Regions from separate parts of the Paenibacillus sp. FSL W7-1332 genome, predicted to be linked through region 3. Evidence: riboswitches for the same ligand, from Rfam matches in the RefSeq annotation. Region 3 holds a riboswitch; each other region holds the start of a gene.
The links. Region 3 has a riboswitch for ZMP and ZTP ahead of purT (phosphoribosylglycinamide formyltransferase 2). Riboswitches for the same ligand answer to the same signal wherever they lie in the genome.
Positions count from the first base shown of each region.

Region 1 (7,024 bases), 2.6 Mb from region 3:
CGCCGAATGACGGAGCTTCCTCCTGCATGCCGCCGGAATCCGTAATGATGAAATGCGTATGGGTGTAAATATTGTTCATATCCACGACATCCAGCGGATCAATTAGCTTGATGCGCGGGTGATCTCCCAGAATGCGATGAGCCGGCTCTTTAACAGCTGGGCTTGGATGTACAGGATATACGATGGCAATATCCTCAAATTCATCGGCAATGCGCTTTACGGCTTCAAATATTTGACGATGCGGCTCCCCTTGGGATTCGCGGCGGTGTGCCGTCATCAGGATCAAGCGTTTGCCCTTCGCCCAGTCCAGAACCGGATGGGTATAACCTTCGCGCACCGTGTACTGGAATACATCCGTAGCCGTGTTACCCGTTACATAAATGCGGGAATCCGGCTTGTTCTCCTTGCGGAGATTCTCGGCGGACCAGTCCGTCGGCGCAAAGTGAAGATCAGCAAGCACGCCGGTCAGCTGACGGTTCATCTCTTCCGGATAAGGATTCAGCTTGTTCCATGTGCGCAGACCCGCTTCCACATGGCCGACTTGAATCTGCTGCAGAAAGGCTGCATAGCTGGCCAGGAACGTTGTCAGCGTATCGCCGTGCACCAATACAATATCGGGCTTGGCTTCACGCAGAACAGGTTCAAGACCCTCCAGGACGCGCACGGTGATCTCGTTGAGCGTCTGACGGTCCTTCATGACATCCAAATCATAATCCGGAACAATCTTGAACACATCCAGCACCTGATCCAGCATTTGCCGATGCTGCGCAGTAACACAAACGACCGATTCGATATGCTCAGGGTGACGTTGAAGCTCTAGAATTAGCGGCGCCATCTTGATGGCTTCGGGGCGGACCCCAAATATCGTCATCACTTTCACTTTTGACATGTTTGAAAATACCCCTCTTTGCTTGTTTTCAAATATTCAAGACGTACGAGTGACTGGCTTGGCTCTTATTTCGTGCCGTACAGCCGATCCCCTGCATCACCAAGGCCCGGTACGATGTAACCATGGTCGTTAAGACCCTCATCGAGAGCAGCAACATAAATGTCCACGTCCGGGTGGGCATCATGGACAGCCTTCACACCTTCCGGTGCAGCCACGAGGTTCATCATCTTGATCTGGGTACAGCCGCGTTTCTTCAGCACGTCGATCGCAGCGATAGCGGATCCGCCCGTCGCGAGCATCGGATCAATGACGATCAATTCCCGTTCCGTCACATCGGTTGGAAGCTTCGTATAATATTCTACAGGCTGAAGCGTTTCGGGGTCACGGAACAATCCGACATGCCCTACCTTTGCCGCTGGAAGCAGCTTCACAACGCCGTCCAGCATGCCCAGACCGGCGCGCAGGATCGGAACCAAGCCGAGCATGCGGCCGGAAATGACTTTCCCTTGGGTTTCAGCTACCGGCGTCTGCACGGATATCGATTCAAGAGGAACCTCCCGCGTAATTTCATAAGCCATCAAAGTCGCGACTTCGTCTACCAATTCGCGAAAGTCTTTTGTGTTAGTCCGCATATCGCGGATAAATGTAAGTTTGTGTTGAATCAACGGGTGATCACAAATCACCAATTTTCCCATGTCTGGTCCCTCCGGTTTGAGTACAAATGTTATTTCAATATGGGCGTAAATATTTGTGAGCTCCATAAATCCTGTCTATTATATCATTCCCTCTAGTCAATTGACACCTGCACGAGTCATGTTTTATTCCATGAGTTTTTGACCTTATAACGGAATCGGATCTTCTTCTGCCCTGAACCTAGGTTTTCCATTCTCGCCTATATTGATGCTAACCGCGAAAGGACCTGACTGGGAAAATGAGAGCATAGCAATCTGGCCAGAATGTTCATAGCTCCTAAAAGGACCCCACCTGCATCAGGCGGGGTCCTTTTATCATAGGCTTCTTACGCGAAGGAAACTGTGATTAATATTTCATTTCAGCATAGAGAGGATATTGATCGGTAAGCTCAGCCACCAAACGGCCTGCTTTTTCGAGCGTTGCCTCGTCTTTCGGCTGCTTCAATGTCATGGCGATAATTTTCGCGATGTTCACCATCGCTTGCTCATCCATACCGCGGGAAGTAACCGCAGGGGTACCAATACGGATACCGCTCGTTACGAACGGGCTGGTCGGATCAAACGGGATGGCATTCTTGTTCACGGTAATCCCGATCGAGTCCAGAACCTTCTCCGCGTCTTTGCCGGTGATGTCCAGATTACGAGTATCCACTAGCATCAGGTGGTTATCGGTTCCGCCGGAAACGATGTTCAGGCCTTCCTCGATCAGGGTATCGGCCAGCACTTTCGCGTTCTTCACGACATTCTCTGCATACGTCTTGAAAGACGGATCCAAGGCTTCGCCAAGCGCAACGGCTTTGGAAGCAATCACATGCATGAGCGGGCCGCCTTGGGAGCCGGGGAATACCGCTTTATCGATCGCTTGCGCCCAAGCCTTTTTGCACAGAATCATACCGCCGCGAGGTCCGCGAAGCGTCTTATGCGTCGTGGTCGTTACAAAATGGGCATGCGGAACCGGATTCGGATGAAGACCTGCCGCAACGAGTCCTGCAATATGAGCCATGTCGACCATGAACAACGCGCCTACGTCATTGGCGATGGCAGCCAGCTTTTCAAAATCAATAATGCGAGGATAGGCACTTGCACCCGCCACGATCAGACGAGGGCGATGCTTGAATGCCGCTTTGCGGACTTCGTCGTAATCGATAAGGAACGTGTCTTCTTGCACGCCGTAGGCAACGAAATTGTACAGAAGGCCGGAAGCGTTAACCGGGCTTCCGTGAGTCAAATGGCCGCCATGGGCCAGGTTCATGCCGAGCACGGTATCTCCAGGCTTCAAAGCCGCCAAATATACCGCCATGTTCGCTTGGGCACCGGAGTGCGGCTGAACGTTGGCATGCTCGGCTCCGAACAATTCTTTGGCGCGGTCACGGGCGATATCTTCCACGATATCCACACGCTCACAGCCACCGTAATAGCGTTTGCCAGGGTAGCCTTCCGCATATTTATTCGTCAGCACCGTCCCCATTGCTTCCATAACCGCTTCGCTGACAATATTCTCAGAAGCAATCAACTCAATGTTGCTGCGTTGACGCTTCAGCTCCAAATCCATCGCTTCCAATACAGCCGGGTCACTCTTCCGCAAATGTTCCATCATGTTCATATCCTCCCATAATCCATCGTTATTTTTTCTTGCAAACTTAAAACTACAAGTTGTCATCATTAAAAAAGCGAGTTCTCATTCGAATCAATCGCACAGCGTGGAATCATCCCTCTGCTCGAGTCGGTACACCGCACGTTCTCCGCCGATCAGCTTGGGGCGGGTATAAGCCGCAGTTACGCGCGCCTCCCCGATATAACGCTCGGTCGGCCGGAATGGAACCGCCACTCTCCGCAAATGCATGCCGATCAGCGTCTCGCCGATATCGACACCCGCATGGGCTTCAATCGATTCCGCAAGGCAGGGCTCCTTCATGCTGCGGTAAGCTGCAGAAGCCATCGACCCGCCCGCACCCGGAATGGGAACTGCCGCCACTTCCGTCAAGCCCAGCCGCTCGAGCAGCTCGCGTTCCATGACAAGCGCACGGTTCAGATGCTCACAGCATTGATAGGCCACCGCGAAACCGAATTCCGCTTGAACCGCGGCAATGCCCTGGAGAAGCTGCTGCGCCGTTTCAAGAGCGCCGCCCGTACCGATTCGGCGTCCAACCACTTCACTGGTGCTGGCTCCGATGACCAGCACTTTACCCGGGCCTAAATCGGCCGCTTCGGCCAGTTCGCGGACAATACGCGCTGTCTGTTCGTTCAAGGAAACCTTGGAGATATCCGTCATGTCACAGTCCTCCCGATGATTTTTTCACAGAAGATGCTTCAATCCCATATCACGATAGCCGCAGCTGTATTACGCGTTCACTTATCGCGATTCATTCTTCAGGTAACGCTCCTCGATGGCCTTGATCTTGTTCACGCGGCCGACATGGCGCTCGCCATGACTGAAATCCGTCGTCAGCCATGCGCTGACGATTTCGGCAGCAAGTCCGGGACCGACGACACGCTCACCCAGCGCAATCACGTTGCTGTCGTTATGCTCGCGCGTCGCTTTAGCTGAGAACACATCATGTGTCAGCGCGCAGCGAATGCCCGGCACCTTGTTGGCCGCAATGCTCATGCCGATCCCCGTACCGCAGATCAGAATGCCGCGGTCCGCTTCACCCGAGACGACCTTCTCGCACACCGGAAGGGCATAATCGGGATAATCCACGGAGTCGGAACAGCCGCAGCCCAGATCCTCCACCTCGTGTCCAAGACCCCGAATGACTCCCACGATTTCCTCTTTCAGACGAATGCCGGCATGATCCGTACCCAATGCAATTTTCATCTATGAAAAACCCCCTCGTATGTTCGCTTTTGCGTTTTAGCTTGTTTCATTATAACCCAAATCGGGCGCAAAAGACGAAAAAAGAGCAGTCGGCGCACGTATAGTGCTCCAAATGCTCTTTGCCCAGGCGACCGGCCGTATATTCCGATGCTCCATCGTGGTTTCATCCACTTCGTCGCCAGTTACACCGGATCATTTGTTTTTCACCTTCATCTTAAAGCAATACCATGCGAAAGGCAAGTGGCTTTTTAGCCCAATGGCAGGCTTTATATCTCTAAAAGCTAGACTTAGTTATGCCGATCCGCTTCCAGCTTGTCCAAAAGACGGAACAACGCCGTCCGTATCTCTGCGGCCGTCGCTTCATATTCCTCCCGCGAGCCTCCAAAAGGGTCGGAGATATCGAAGCTCGGGATGCGCTGACGCAGCTCGATCAGACGCTCCCGGTCACGGTCGCTGACATCGTGGCCCAGAGATCTGGCCAGCTCAAGCGCTGCATACAGACTATCCTGCTCCCGCAGATCGTCCAGCACCCGGCGGTCATCCTCAACAAACTCTTTCAGCGTGTGCATCTTGTCAGCGGCGTGCGGGAACTGCCTTATAGCATACTGCTTATGCGACTGGGTCAGCGTCAGAATCAGATCCGCCCATTCCACCAGGTTCGCGGTCAACGGCTTGGACACCAAGCGTTCCTGGATATCCTGGTCTCGCAGGATGGATTCCGCATGATGGGACACCGGCATTCCGTCCACGGCCGAGACGCCGGCGGACTTCGTTTCCAGCGGAATGCCCCGTTGTTTGGCAAGCTTTCTCAGCATGCCTTCCGCCATTGGACTGCGGCAGGTATTTCCCGTGCAGACAAACAGTATATTTTTCACGGTCCGTTCCTCCCGTTCGTAGGTTCTTTGGGGCTATTGTAACAAATATTGCGTCAAAAAATAAACATGGTGCCAAAGATAACCAAAATCAGTCCGCCCAGCATTTCACCGTACTCCCCCAGCTTATTGCTTACCTGACGGCCAAGCAGCAAACCGAGAATGGACAGCAAACCGCCCACGACCCCGAAGGAAATTACGATTAACAGCACATCATCCACAAACATTCCGAGCGAAACGCCTACCGAGAAGGAGTCGATGCTGACGCTAAGCGAAAACAGCAGCATGCCTAAAAATGCGGTAGGATGTATTCGCTGCCCTTCTCCGCCCCGCAGGGCGTTATACATCATATGCCCGCCCAATAAAAGCAGCAGCCCGCCGGCAGCAAGCCCTGTGACGTGGCCCAGTAACATGCCAACGTAGCGGCCGGCAAATAAGCCCAGCAGCGGCATCAGCATGTGAAACAACGCGATCATGAAGCTGATGCCCAGCATATGGCCTAAGCGCATACCGCCTCTCATTCCAACTCCGATTCCAAGCGAAAATGCGTCTAGCCCGAGTGCAATTGCCATCAGCAGAATCGCCGCAAGCTGTCCCGATTGGACAGACGCCTCCAGCATGCCCATTCCCCCAAGTCCCATGGTCTTGTACACCATATGCGGACAAGGGGTAAATGATGCCAACAGCGTTCATGCGGCTGCTTTAATTCACGTCGATGATGTGGTGTCCCGCGGCCTTCAGCAGCCGGTTCATGACGGCTGCTCCGAGGCCCTGCTCCGGGCACGCTTCGGCCAGGATGAAGGTTGCGCCTTCGTCATCGAACCGGCGCAGGCCGGCGTACAGCCGGCGGGCCGCTTCCTCCGGCGCGGCCAGGCTGCCGAGCGAGACGGCAATGTCTGCGCGGTAGTGACCGATGTGCTCGTCGAACGACAGCACGCCGGTCACCTCCCCGCGCCGGGCAGCCGCCTCAAGCTCGGCCGCGATGCGTGCCGAAACGGCGTCGGCACGCGGGCCCTGCACCACGCACATCGCACCCTTCGGTGCGTAGTGCGTGTACTTCATGCCCGGCGAGCGCGGCGCCGGGCTCTCCGCCTCCCCGGCGGCGCGATGCAGCGCCGGGTCCATGCGCACGCTTGCCGCAACGGCGGCAAGCTGCTCGGCCGTGACGCCGCCCGGGCGGAGCACCGTGACGGCGCCGTCTTCGCCGACTTGCACCACCGTCGACTCGACGCCCACCCCGGCAGGGCCGCCGTCGAGGACGCCGTCGATCGCCCCGGCCAAATCCTCCAGGACATGGCTGGCCAGCGTCGGGCTTGGCCGACCGGAACGGTTCGCGCTCGGCGCAGCCAGCGGACGCCCGGCCGCGCTGATCAAGGCTAGCGCCACGTTGTGATCCGGCATCCGCACGGCAACGGTATCGAGCCCCGCCGTCACACGAGGGGATACGGCACCCGGTTTTACGGGCAGCACCAGCGATAGCGGCCCAGGCCAGAACCTTGCCATCAACGCCCTTTCTGTCTCATTCACACGACGGACCAAACCGTCAAGCTGAGTAAGCTCCGAAATATGCACGATCAATGGATTGTCAGACGGCCGGCCCTTCGCGGCAAAAACACGCTCGACTGCTTCCGTATTACCGGCGTCTGCACCAAGCCCGTAGACTGTTTCCGTCGGAAAGGCCACCGTTCCGCCCCGCTCGAGCACCTGCCCCGCTTCCTCCAGCGCCTGCTTCGCCTCCTTCTCCAAACTCAAG
Region 1 is NZ_CP150209.1:6,973,157-6,980,180, forward strand. It holds gene wecB (UDP-N-acetylglucosamine 2-epimerase (non-hydrolyzing)) at 1-889, opposite strand, end outside; gene upp (uracil phosphoribosyltransferase) at 955-1,584, opposite strand; gene glyA (serine hydroxymethyltransferase) at 1,928-3,178, opposite strand; gene MKX98_RS31750 (TIGR01440 family protein) at 3,269-3,853, opposite strand; gene rpiB (ribose 5-phosphate isomerase B) at 3,935-4,399, opposite strand; ZMP/ZTP riboswitch at 4,514-4,595, opposite strand; gene MKX98_RS31760 (low molecular weight protein arginine phosphatase) at 4,687-5,274, opposite strand; gene MKX98_RS31765 (manganese efflux pump) at 5,328-5,891, opposite strand; gene MKX98_RS31770 (L-threonylcarbamoyladenylate synthase) at 5,974-7,024, opposite strand, start outside.
Region 1: linked by a shared signal. The riboswitch ahead of rpiB (ribose 5-phosphate isomerase B) and the one ahead of purT (phosphoribosylglycinamide formyltransferase 2) in region 3 are both predicted to bind ZMP and ZTP.

Region 2 (7,024 bases), 180 kb from region 3:
ACTCCACACTATAGATGTCCTTGGCAACGAATCGTTCGTTCAATGCAATATTTTCTTCTGCTTCTTGATCCATGCCGGGTAATCGCTTATCCGTGCCTGAAAAGGCGGCGGTGTTGCGGTCATCGGTCTTACGCCGTACATCGGGATTCGGATAGGTGTAGATCATTCCTTTTTTGGCTGCCATATCGCTGCCCAGGGCTTGGTCCGGCAGGAGCAGGCCAAACAGCAGCGGCACCGTGAATAACCCGTATACCGTTACGTTTTTGACAAGGCCGGCAGGCAGGGGATGCTCGCAATCACATACCTCTCCGGAATCGCCCGCAAGGGAATGCCACATCATCCCGAATGCAATGAACAACAACGGAACCGGGCAGAGAAGCAGCAGGGTCTGCATATGAGGCGCTAGGTAAAATTCGAGCGCATCTGAAGCATTCAGATGCATGATATAAGCGGCGAGAGCCGCAACAAGCAGCGACCGGAGCGTATAGTGAATCCGTATCCTCAAACTGGACTTCATCCTCCCAATCACCTCCAATCTCAAGCGGATACCTGATGATCCTAAACGGTCCCGGTAATCTCGTTTGGTTTTTCGTCAATCTTTCATCCTTAGGCAGCTATCCACCCAAAAGAGCGTTGACGGCTACAGAGCCGATAAAGACAAGTGTCATTACCAGCAGGCTTAAACCGATCACGAATTTAGTCTTGAAGGTAGTCGACAGCATGAGCAAGCTTTTGAAATCCAGCATCGGGCCGAGCACGAGGAAGGATACGAGCGGACCTACGGTAAAGGTGTGCGTGAACGCCGATGCTACAAAGGCATCCGAAGTCGAGCAGAGGGACAGGATGAAAGCAAACCCCATCATGAACAGGTAAGAAGCGGTGGGACCGTTCCCCAATGCCAGCAGCTCTTCTCTAGGAATGAAGGATTGGATGCAGGCTGTCAGGAATGCGCCAAGAACCAGGTATTTGCCCATTTCGATCAATTCGTCTCCGGCGTGGACAAACAGGCTTCTCCAGGTTTTGGGATGCTCGTGCAGCTTGCGTTCACCAACGGCGGAATCTTGTTCGGAAAACTCTTGTAAGGAACGCTTGAGCGGGTTGTTCCTTGAAAAAACATAGACAAGCAAACCTACCGTTATCGCGACTGCAAAAGCCAGTCCCATCCGGCCGATCGTCACTTCGGGATGCGAGCGGAAGGCCATGAACGTCGCAGCGAACACAATGGGGTTCAGGATAGGTCCGCTGAGAATAAAGGTTACAGCGATGTAGGCAGGCATCCCCTTAAGCATCAGCCTTCGGACGACCGGGATCATCCCGCATTCACAGATGGGAAACACGATCCCCAGCATGGAAGCGAACAGGACGCCGATGACCGGGTTTTTGGGCGTGATCCGACGCACCCACTGTTCTTTAACGAACAGCTGAAGAAGGGACGACAGCAGCACTCCAAGCAGCACAAAAGGAAGCGCCTCAAGGAAAATGCCCGTAAAAACCGTTTTTACCTGCTGTATGTCACGGCTTGATATTAGACTTGAATCGTTCTGCAGCCATATCGTCAAGACCGGTATCACGAAGACAAGCGGAATCATGAAGGGCAGCATTTTGAAGATTACCGGATATTTCATTCAAGGCCTCCTGGAGCGAATTGTTCTTAGGACATTCTATGCTTGTACCATCGGCAACATACTCGATTCTTGCAAATTAATCAAAAAGATTACGATTTAATAGGTGAACTTCATGACCGGTAGCGCGAAGTCCAAAGTCGTGGTATATTTAAAAAAAGTTATCTGTGTGTTACTGGCGTAGCTTGGGGTACCAAGAGGGAGCACATAGGATCATATGCCGTACGCCTGGGCAAGAGGTAAGGAGACGATTAGTCGCCTTGCCTCTTTATGTTTTTAATACAATGGCGAAGGAGCGGATTAGCATGAGTAAGGAACCCGTAATTTTGGATGGAAAAAAGGTATCCGATGATATTAAGGCAAAGCTGGCGGTGAAGGTACAGGAATTGAAGCAGCACGGGATAACGCCTTGTCTGGCAACGATTCTGGTTGGCGATGATCCTGCTTCGGCGACCTATGTACGGATGAAGGGAAATGCTTGCGAGCGGCTTGGCATCATATCCAAGAAAGTGGTGCTGGAGACCTCGACCTCGACTGAGGAGCTGATCGCCGCGATACAAGAGCTGAACGAGGATCCGAATGTCCACGGTATTCTGCTGCAGCATCCGGTACCGCATCATATCGATGAACGGGCGGCTTTTGATGCCATAGCCATTGAAAAAGACGTGGATGGAGTAACCACGCTCGGTTTCTCGCAAAATGCGTTTGGTTTTGCCGATTATCCGTCTTGTACGCCTGCCGCGATTATTGCGATTATGGATTATTATGATCTGCCGATCGAAGGGAAGCATGCCGTGGTGGTCGGACGCAGTCCGATTCTGGGTAAGCCGGTATCGATGATGCTGCTCAATCGCAATGCTACCGTTACGATCTGCCACTCGAGAACGAGGAACCTCGGGGAGCTTGTGTCCCAGGCGGATATCGTGGTTGCGGCCGTAGGCAAACCTAATTTCATTCAAGGGAGCTGGATTAAGCCGGGTGCCGTTGTATTGGATGCCGGCTACAATAAAGGGAATATCGGCGACTGCGATTATGAAGCCTGCGCGAAGGTGGCATCTGCGATTACACCGGTACCGGCAGGTGTCGGCCCCGTTACGATTGCTACATTGCTGAAGCATACCGTCGAATCGGCCGAGCGAACCGTGCAAGCCTGAAGGAAAACCACAGACAATTTGCATATGAATTAAGATGCGCCCATGAATAAATCCCCTTCGAATCGGTTCATTCCTAGTAAGAGTCTGGAGCTTGGAAAAGATATGGCTCCTGCCATAATAGGCTTGGAGTCTCCATTTCACGGATGCCTGGACGTCATGGTATAGTTAGGAAAAAGCGAAAACGAAGGGGAGAGATTCATGCACAAACGAAACATGATCCATTGTGCTGCCCAACTAGGAGCTGTGGAGGAACAACTGTTCGTTGCAGCGCCGCAAGCGGCTCCCGGGAGCACCGAATGAAAAACACGATTGCAGATATTGCCAAAAAAGCCGGGGTTGCCAAAAGCACGGTCTCCCGTTTCTTGAACGGAGGTTCCGTCAGCAATGCAACACGCCAAAAAATTGAGCTGGTCATTCAGGAAACCGGTTATATTCCGAATTCGTTTGCACAGAGCTTGAAAGCGAAGAAAACCAGCATGATCGGCACCATTGTACCGCGTCTGGATTCATTCTCAGCATCGCAGACCGTTGCCGGCATGGACGAAGAATTAAGGAAACACGGTTATCAGCTTCTTATTATCAATGCAAGCCAGGACTTAACCAGGGAGATTGAAGCGCTGTATGATCTCGCCAGGCAAAAAATATCTGGCATTATTTTATTTGCGACTCAAGTGACGGATACCCATCTTGCCGCGATTCAAGAGATCGGCATCCCTGTCATCCTGTTAGGACAGCAGCATAAGGATGTTCACAGCATGATTTATAACGACTATGCCGCGGGTTATGACATGGGCCGGTATGTGCTGTCCAAGGGACATCGCCATATTGCCTATATCGGGGTGACGGAACAAGACGTTGCTGTCGGAGTTCAGCGGAAGGAAGGGTTTCTGAAAGCGGTAAGCGAGGATAGTGAGGCAAAAGCGGATCTCTATGAGAGTGGATTTAAGATGTCGGATGGTGTAAAGACCGCATGGTCCATTTTTGAGTCGAACCGAACGCTGCCAACTGCCGTGGTTTGCGCTACTGACAATATCGCGTTAGGCGTTATGAAAGCGGCTCATATGAAGGGCATTCAAATTCCGAACGAACTCTCCGTTACCGGATTTGGCGGATACGACGTAACCGAGGTGATTCATCCTGGATTGACAACGGTTAAATATGGATATTCCCAAGCGGGCCATCTCGCCGCACAGCATATAATGAAGCTGGTCAACGACGAGCCTGTGGATTTCCTGACGGTTATGAGCTGCGATATGATTCATCGCGAAAGCGTTGACAATCTAAAATAGGTATTTTATACTGAAAAAAACGGAACCGGTTCCAATACTGCTTTTGCCTGGTATTGGAGCTGAGTTCATTATTTTTACTCCTGATTGGAACCGGTTCCACTACAGGTGAGTTAGGCTGATGTTCACGCATAGCATGATCAGATTGTTTTTTTAGTTAGCCCATTTATAAGGAGAAGAGATATGGACAGAGAACTGAAATACCGACGCCTGGATCAGGCTTCTCCCGAAGAGCTTTCCTCCTTAAAGGAGAAAGTGAAATTAAGCGAATGGAGGCAGAGGTTTCACATACAGCCCATCATGGGCTTGCTGAATGACCCTAACGGGTTTTCTTATTATAACGGGGAATATCACTTATTTTATCAATGGTTTCCGCTGGGTACGTATCACGGCTTGAAATACTGGTACCATACATCCTCGAAAGACCTCGTGCATTGGCAAAACCAAGGCATCGCCATTGAACCTGGCCACCCGCAGGATGCTTATGGCGCTTACTCGGGCAGCGGAATCGTGAAAGACGACAAACTGTATCTGATGTATACCGGAAATGCCCGGGATGAGGAATGGAACAGGCAATCTTATCAATGCATGGCCGTGATGAACCGCGGTGGATCGGTCACGAAGCTCGATAAGCCGCTGATCGACCATGTGCCGGACGGATATACCGAGCATTTTCGGGATCCGAAGGTATGGAAAGACGAAGACATGTACCGGTTCGTTATCGGCGCCCAAAGGGGCGATAAGACAGGAACGGCTGTCGTATATGAATCACCGGATTTGCTGGATTGGACCTGCAAAGGGGAAATCCAAACCCGTCTTGAACATTTCGGCTATATGTGGGAGTGCCCCGATTATTTTGAACTGGAAGGACGGGGCGTGCTGCTGTTTTCGCCGCAGGGGCTGAGTCCGCAAGACGACGAATACCGGAACATTTACCAATCCGGCTACATCTCGGGCAAGCCGCTGGATCGGGGCACGCTGGAGTTTGAACACGGCTCCTTTTACGAACTGGACAGAGGTTTTGATTTTTACGCACCGCAGACCATGCTGGACGAGCAAGACCGGCGCATCATGGTAGGCTGGATGGGTATGCCGGAGGTCGTCTATCCAACCGACTCGCATGGCTGGGCGCATTGTTTGACTCTTCCGCGTTCGCTCTCGTTCCGTGAGGGCAAGCTGATTCAGCAGCCGGTCCCCGAGTTGGAAGTGCTCCGCGATAAGGCCATGGAAGCAGCGGATACACTTTACAGCGAAGTGAAGAGTTATGCAGGAGTTGAGGGGACCGTATTCGAGATGATATGCGAGTTCCATGCGATCGAAGCGGACGCCGTTGGCATTGAATTTCGAGCAAGCGAAACGGAGCGGACGGTCATCTGGTATGACGCTCTCAGGCAAAAGGTTACACTGGATCGCTCATCATCGGGTGCAACGATTGTAAGTGATTACGGTACGACACGAACCTGCATGCTGCATGCCAAAGCAAACTCGATCAAATTTCATCTTTTTGTGGATATTTCTTCGGCAGAGGTGTTCGTTAATGATGGCGAAGAGGTATTTACGAGTCGGATATTTCCAAAACGGGACAGCCGTCATATACGATTTTTCGCAACAAACGGCAGCGCCGGCTTGAAGGTCAAGAAGTGGGATCTTGCCCAAGCCGTAAAAGATATAGAAGGGGATGAATGAACATGGCAGCGGATAATCGGAAAATTGCAAGGCAGGTAGTGGAAGCCATCGGCGGCAGGGAGAACATCGCTTCCTTTGCTCACTGTGCTACGAGACTGCGAATTATGGTTCACGATCAGAAGAAGATTGACCAGAAGAAGGTCGAAAATATTGATAAGGTCAAAGGCGCTTTTTTCAACTCCGGCCAATATCAGGTCATTTTCGGAACAGGAACCGTCAATCAGATTTTTGAAGCGGTCGAATCCCTGGGAATGGAGAGCACAAGCAAGGAAGAACTGAAATCTCAGGCTAAAAAGTCGGGGAATCCGTTTCAGCGGGCGATTCGTACGTTCGGTGATGTGTTTGTGCCGATTATCCCGGTACTGGTCGCCACTGGCTTGTTCATGGGATTACGGGGACTTCTGACCCAGGACACCGTGCTTGCCTGGTTTGGTGCGACACCGGATGATATCTCGCCTAATTTTCTGCTCTTCACCCAGGTATTGACGGATACGGCTTTCGCTTTCTTGCCGGCCTTGGTGGCCTGGTCCGCATTTAGAGTGTTCGGGGGCAGCCCGGTGCTCGGTATCGTCCTTGGTCTGATGCTGGTGAACCCGGCTCTTCCCAACGCGTACAGCGTGGCGAACGGCTCGGCTGAGGCACTCATGATTTTTGATTTCATTCCGGTCGTAGGGTATCAGGGCTCGGTTCTGCCGGCATTCTTCATTGGACTGCTGGGCGCGAAATTCGAGAGATTTTTGCGAAAACGCATTCCTGAAGCGATTGATTTGATCGTTACGCCGTTTCTAACCTTGCTTGTAATGATTACGCTCGGGCTGTTCGCCATCGGCCCCGTGTTCCACTCCCTGGAAGAGGTGGTTCTGAACGCGACGACTTTCTTGCTGGAGCTGCCGTTTGGCATTGCAGGTCTTGTGATCGGCTTCTTCAATCAGATTATTGTGGTCACAGGCGTGCATCATATTTTCAATTTCCTTGAAATTCAGCTTCTTGAGAAGACGGGAAGCAATCCGTTTAATGCGATCGTGACTAGCGCCATGGCAGCGCAAGGGGCAGCTTGTCTGGCTGTCGGACTCAAGACGAGAAACAAAAAACTAAAGGCTTTATCGCTGCCGTCCGCATTCTCGGCCATGCTGGGAATTTCGGAGCCGGCGATCTTCGGGGTCAACCTCCGGTACGTCAGACCGTTCGTGATCGCCTTGATCGGCGGTGGCGTGGGCGGTTTCATGGCTTCCCTCTTCCAACTGGAGGCAACGGGCATGGCGATTACGGTGATCCC
Region 2 is NZ_CP150209.1:4,572,088-4,579,111, reverse strand. It holds gene MKX98_RS20450 (TIGR03943 family protein) at 1-517, opposite strand, end outside; gene MKX98_RS20445 (permease) at 615-1,625, opposite strand; ZMP/ZTP riboswitch at 1,784-1,863, shown strand; gene MKX98_RS20440 (tetrahydrofolate dehydrogenase/cyclohydrolase catalytic domain-containing protein) at 1,928-2,776, shown strand; gene MKX98_RS20435 (LacI family DNA-binding transcriptional regulator) at 3,073-4,065, shown strand; gene MKX98_RS20430 (sucrose-6-phosphate hydrolase) at 4,246-5,748, shown strand; gene MKX98_RS20425 (sucrose-specific PTS transporter subunit IIBC) at 5,745-7,024, shown strand, end outside.
Region 2: linked by a shared signal. The riboswitch ahead of MKX98_RS20440 (tetrahydrofolate dehydrogenase/cyclohydrolase catalytic domain-containing protein) and the one ahead of purT (phosphoribosylglycinamide formyltransferase 2) in region 3 are both predicted to bind ZMP and ZTP.

Region 3 (7,024 bases):
TGGTCGTACAAATTCTGCACATGCGGCAGTGAGAAGCTCAGATGGTTGGAGACTCTCATGGCCGAGTGAAACCAGCTTTGTTCCGTCACCCGCGCGCTGGCCTTAACCGGCATTGCCGGATGGTTCCTCAGCATATTGCCCTGTTCATTAAATAACGCGATGGAGACGATGTCATCCCGGCTTCGCATGATGGTGTTCAGCTGTTGAGTAACCTGCTCATCGTCCCATTGCCCGTCCGCTAGCATGTTTTCCTCAATGGCCCGATACAGCTGTGCCATCCCGTCCACATAATCCTCAAGATTATAGCTTACTTGATCCACGATTTGCTGGGCATTCAGAAACACGCTATGCTCCGCCGATCGGGAGAATTTATTGAACAACAGAACGGCTACCACGATCACGATCAGCAAAATAAATGCCGAGAAGGACCACATGATGATCGATTGAATGCTGTGTGCGCGAAATCGCCTAATCCATCGCTGAATGGTTGGTTTAATCGAGTTCCGCTTGGCATACGCGATTTTCACCAGATCTACCCCCTCGCTTGTGTCCGGTATTCCTTGGGCGAGATGCCGACCAACTTCTTGAAGCAGAAGCTGAAATAATTCGGATCGGCAAATCCGACACGCTCCGCGATTTCGAAGGCTCTAAGATCCGATGATCGAAGAAGCTCCTTAGCCGTTTCCATCCGAAGCTGCATCAAATACTGCACGTAGGTCATTTTGACTTCTCTTTTAAACACAGCGCTAAAATAGCCTGTACTAATATGAAGCTGCATGCACAGCTTCTGCAGAGATAATTCCGAATCAACGTAATGCTCCCGTGTATATTGGAGTGCCTTCTCCACAATGTCTTTGTACGCATGCTGCCTGGAGCTGGCAATATGCTTTCGTATGGTCAAACTAATGTCCTGCAGCCAGGCTTTAGCCTCCTGTAAGCCGGAAAACTTAAAGATCTCCGCATGCAGCTGAAATCCTGCTCCGAACAACGCCTCGATCTCAACCCCGGATTCTTTGGCCGATCGCAAGACGGCCGTTACAACTTCCAGAAGGTATACCTGAACGTCCTGAATGGTACATGAGGCGCCAATGAGTTCATCGAATATATGCGAAATGGCTTCGGTCAATTCCTCTTCGGTTCCGAGCTTTAGACTGCGGATCAGCGCTTGCTCCTTTAATTCATCCAGACGAACCCCCTCCGGTCTCGGACGCTCGACATCATCGATGAAAATGACCTTCTCGGCACCCAGAATCAACCGGTAGTCGAGCGCCAGCAGCGCACCCTGATATGAAAGCTTCAGGTCTGTTAGATTCCCCACCTGTGAGCCCACTCCAATCGTAACCGGCAGCTTCAAATAATGAAGAATGCTTTTTAATAAACGGTCAAGTGTCAACTGCAGCTCGCTAAACCACGCTTCTTCCTCCCTCTCATCATTCGCAATCAGCAGCACAATGCTGTCCTGATATATGAATGCGCTTACAAGAGATGAGGGATCCAGAAGCTCCTTAGCGATGTTCAGCATGGCATGCAGCATTAAATCCAAGTCTCCAGAATGGCGTAGGGAGGCTGAGGACGTTTGCTCCTTATCAACAGAAGCGGGATATAAGGCCATAACCGCAGCAAGGTAACAACCTCCATTCAAAGATAATTCGTAATTTCGAATCTTCTCCTCAACAATCGAGCGGGGTAATTTCCGGGTGAGCAGCGACGCAAGAAACGATTCCCGAAGCAATGGCAGGCTCGTGCGGTAATGCTCCTTCAACTGACGCACATCCTCGCGCTCTGCAACCTCCAAATCGATCTTGTCCTTGATCTTCCTCAATAGCTCCATAAAGCTTTCGGCTGAGAAAGGTTTAAGCAAATACTCGTCCACGCTGAGCGTAATCGCTTGACGGGCATAATCAAATTCATCGTATCCGGTTAAGATCACGATTTTGCACAGCGGCAGAAACTCTCTGAGCCATGAGGCCAGCTGGAGCCCATCCTGAAACGGCATACTGATATCGGTAATGACAACTTCCGGCTCCAATCGCTCCGCAAGCTCTACAGCCTCTCTCCCGTTCTCCGCCGTTCCCTCGATCGTGAATCCGCAGGCTTCCCACTGGATTTCCTGCACGAGTCCCTCTCTTACGTCGGCTTCATCGTCCACTAACAGCACTTTGTACAAGGCAACCCCTCCTGTTCTAATCTGTCAAATGAGTTAAAAGAATCTAATGTGATCTTACCGCGGCCCATCCAAATTTGGAATGCATCATTTTCACGCTGCTTTGAGGCAAAAAAAAAAAAGAACGAATGCATGGCTCTTGAACAACAGAGTGATTTCTGTTCGTTAAGTCATGATTCGTCCTGAACTCGATTGTATAAAATCCTTACGCCTGGGCCGGTATGGAGACGGGATTAGCAGGCGTGCCTAACCTTTTAATGCTCAGGTAGTAGGCAATGCCGAGCGGGATGACGGCTCCGAGCCAAGCCAGCGGGTTCGCCAGGCTTGCGCCGAGGAACCCGATCTGCGCGGTCAGGAAGATGGCAGCCAATACCCGCATGATCAGTTCCATGATGCCGGCTACGGTTGGGATAAAGCTCTGTCCCAGTCCCTGCAGCGTGAAGCGGTAGATGAACAACAGCGACAGAAGCAAATAGGTGCTTCCGTTCGATAAGAAATACAGCCTGCTAAGGGACAGCAATTCTTCCTGTCCATGACCGACAAAGAGGCTGACGGCTGCAGGACCCGCGAATATAACCAGCAACCCCACGGCGATGCTGAAAGATCCCGAGACCCATATACATTGTTTAACTCCAAGCTTGATTCGGTCTATGCGATTCGCACCGAAGTTCTGGGCCGCAAAAGTCGCCATCGTAATGCCAAAGGAACTCATGGGCTGCGTAGCGAGCATGTCAATCTTCTGAGCAGCAGTATATGCGGCTACGGCTGTTGCCCCAAGACCGTTAAGCGTAATCTGAAGAATGATGGCACCGATTGCAATGATGGAGGCTTGGAAGCCCATCGGGAAACCGACCCACATATGCCGGCGTATAAATGTCCTATCGATGGACCAATCAGCATTCTTGAATTGCAGAAGCGGAACCTTTTTATGAATGTATAACAAGCAGAGCAGGCAGGAGAACAGCTGCGATACCACCGTGGCAAGCCCTGCTCCGGCTACTCCCATCTTGAATACGAGAATAAATAACAGATCGAGTACGATATTCAGAATGCTTGCGACCACCAAGAATAGAAGCGGTGTCCGGCTGTCCCCAAGCGCTCTGAGCAGGTTCGCCAGCAGGTTGAACAGCACGGCTGCCCCAACACCCCAATTAATGACGATTAAGTACGAATATGCATCATCCAGGATTTCTGCCGGCGTGTTCATCATGACGAGGACAGGCCTCGTGAATATGACACTCACAATGGTCAGAAAAACCGTGAATACAAGGCTAATCCATATACTCGTTCCCACGCTTTTGCGAACGCCCGCGATATCCTTGGCGCCAAAACGCTGCGCCGTTATGATGGATAAACCTGCCGTCAAGCCTTGGGCAAAGCCAATGACAAAAAACAAAATACTGCCGGTCGAGCCAACGGCCGCAAGTGCGTTCACACCAATGGTGCGCCCAACGATCAGGGTATCCGCCATATTATAAAATTGTTGAAAAATATTTCCGATTAAAAGCGGGATCGTAAACATGATGATCAGCTTGATCGGACTTCCTTGCGTCATGTCTCTCATGTAGATTCTCCTATGCCGTCACTAAACGTTCCTCTATATATTTATTAGATAATATAACGCTATAAAGCCTATAGAGCAGCGCCTTGAAAACATTATAATGAGTGAGGGTCGTTTGTATTCTTGTGTATCTTATCATGAAAGAACATAAATTTCTGCATATTTATCATCAAACGACTAACAAAACTAAGTCACTATGGTCAGAACGGTTCATACCGGATTTTGATCCGCGAAATCATTTCAATGAAAAAAAGATCAACCGGTAAATCGGTTGATCTTTTTTCATGAGATTATGGATGCACCACCCTAAGAATCGGTAATGATTAGGCTTCCTCAATAGCAAGCTCATCCAAAGCCTGCTTCGCACGCGAACGCGCTTCCTCTAATGTGCAGGCGGTTGACAACGCAACTGCGACCCGTCTTCCAACCTTGGTCACCGGTTTCCCAAAAATGCGCAGCTGCGTATTCGGAACAGCCAGTGCTTGCTCGGCACCGGTAATTGAGTAGTCCTCCAGTTCTCGCGCAGCTTTCAGCGGACGGCTGGCTCCCGGCGTTATTAATTCGATCTCCGGGATTGGAAAACCAAGAATGGCACGGACGTGAAGCGCGAATTCAGATAAATTTTGCGTCACCAGCGTAACCAAGCCGGTATCATGCGGTCGCGGAGACACCTCGCTAAAATACACTTTATCCGCAGCAAGGAACAATTCAACACCAAACAATCCATATCCGCCAAGCTCGTCGGTAATCGTCCTTGCAATATATTTAGCTTCCTCCATTTGCTCATCGGACATGTTGTGCGGCTGCCAGGATTCGATATAGTCCCCGCTCTCCTGAATATGACCGATTGGCGCACAGAAGCTTGTTCCATTGACGGAGCGAACGGTCAAAAGCGTGATCTCTGACTGGAACGTAATGAATTCCTCAATGATCACTCTGCCGTTCTGCACGCGGCCGCCTTCCATCGCGATGTTCCAGCAGGACTCGATATCCCCTTCGCAGCGGCATACACTCTGGCCTTTGCCTGAGGAACTCATCAGCGGTTTTATCACGCACGGAAAGCCCATATCCAGGACAGCCTGTTTAAATTCCTCATAAGTATCGGCAAATCGATAGCCTGCAGTAGGCAGTCCCAACTCCTCGGAAGCCAACCGGCGAATCCCTTCACGATCCATCGTAAGCTTCGCAGCTCTGGCAGTAGGAATAACCCGGTACCCCTCTTCCTCCAGTCTAACCAGCTCCGAAGTAGCGAGCGCCTCGATTTCGGGTACGATCAGGTCCGGCTTCTCTAGCTCGATGATTGCGCGTAATTTCTCCCCATCCAGCATATCGAGGACATGGCTGTGATCGGCAACATGCATGGCAGGAGCGTCAGCATAACGATCGACCGCTACGGTTTCAACACCCAGTCTCTGGGCCTCAATCACGACTTCTTTTCCGAGTTCTCCCGAACCTAGCAGCAGTATTTTCTTCGTTTTTAACATCGTTGTTTTATCCCCTTTTCGTAGTTTCAGAGACTTATAAAAAAAGCAGAAAATAATAAAGAGGTAAGGGAAATAAGCTTCCCTTACCTCTGCCCAGGCGTACGGCCGTCGTCATCTATGTGCTCCCTCATGGTCCCCCATGCTACGCCAGTTACACATAAACCTATACATTGTTATTTAAATCATACTTAATCTTCCCGTTAATTGCAATATCACCGTAAGGCGACATTAGGATTTAGACTTCAGCATATCGATGGCATCCTTCAGCGATTGCGAAAGCCACTTCTTAGGGTGGATTTATCGCCAAAACGAGAAATTTCGTTATTGATCTATCGCTTTAAAGGATTGATGAATGATAGGGTCCAACATATAATATGGATAAATTCATTCCTGTCAGATATTTGAAAGGAGACTTGCTGTGCTGCCCTATTCCAACCCCAATCATGATTTTGCCTTTGAACAAGCCGTAATCGGAATGGCATTGATATCGTTTGATGGTTCGATTCTTAAGGTCAATTCGGCACTAAGTGATCTATTGGGATATTCACAGCAGGAGTTAACTGCCGGGGCGCCACAAGAAGATAGCAGCATCCGCGCCTTATTGAATCAAGTGGTTTGGAACGCAAGAGCCGCTCAAAATCAGCAGCAATCCATAACCCAGTTTGAATATGTTTACCACCATCCATCCGATCGTGAAGTATACCTCAGTGTACGTATCAGCGTTAAGGAGGAGCTGGCGCAGAATTTCCGTGGCTGCTTGGTACAGTTTGAAGATCGAACCTTGCTGAGACAACTTATGAAGCAGCTGGAGCTGAAGGAACAGAAGCTAAACGAGAAGGAAAATTCGTTTTTGCAGCTGTTGGAAGGACTCCCCTTATCCGTACTCATAACAAAAAAAGGCATTGTCCACTATGTTAATCCTGCCGCGCTCAGACTTGTTAATGCTGCGCATCCCCGTGACGTCCTCGGGATTTCAACCGACGTGGTAGTCGACGCATCGCACCATAACAAACTGATGAAACGCAGGGCAAAATATGCCGAGAGCGGAGAGATCGGAAGCGTCGATTATCGGATACGCTGTCTGGACGGGCAGGAGAAAATGGTCACGGGATTCACGTTGATCATAAATTATGAAGGCGAAAAAGCGGCGGTCGGAATCTTCAAGGACATCACAGAGCAGCAGATGGAAGAAGATCGCGTGATGCAATCCGAGAAGCTGACCACCGCCGGCCAGTTGGCCGCCGGCATTGCCCATGAAATTCGGAATCCCTTAACTTCGATTAACGGATTCGTAAAATTGCTGCGATCTGCGGAACGAAGCAACGAGCTCTATTTTGAAATCATTGAATCGGAGCTCAAACGCATCGAACTCATTGTCAATGAACTCCTGGTGCTCTCGAAACCGCAGAGCGTTCATGTCAGCGGACCCATCGACGTGTTTGCCATTATGGAACAGATCATTACCCTTATGAAGGTTCAAGCAGCCCTCAAAAATATCGAGATCATCCCTCATTATCCGATGGCACCGGTCTTCGTTCAGGGTGAAGTAAACCAGCTCAAGCAAGTGTTCATCAATCTGCTGAAAAATGCCATGGAAGCGATGAATCAAGGGGGAACCATTACCTTGGACATTTTGCACAACGCTCAAGAGGTTCGAATCATCGTGCAGGACGAAGGGATTGGCATGACGCAGGAACAAATCCAATCCCTGGGACAGCCCTTTGTTACGACCAAAGACACCGGGACGGGACTCGGACTGATGATTACCAAGAACATTATTCATAATCATGGCGGTACGATGAATGTAGAGAGCAT
Region 3 is NZ_CP150209.1:4,394,875-4,401,898, forward strand. It holds gene MKX98_RS19560 (sensor histidine kinase) at 1-527, opposite strand, end outside; gene MKX98_RS19565 (response regulator) at 533-2,167, opposite strand; gene MKX98_RS19570 (MATE family efflux transporter) at 2,370-3,728, opposite strand; gene purT (phosphoribosylglycinamide formyltransferase 2) at 4,049-5,209, opposite strand; ZMP/ZTP riboswitch at 5,294-5,374, opposite strand; gene MKX98_RS19580 (ATP-binding protein) at 5,628-7,024, shown strand, end outside.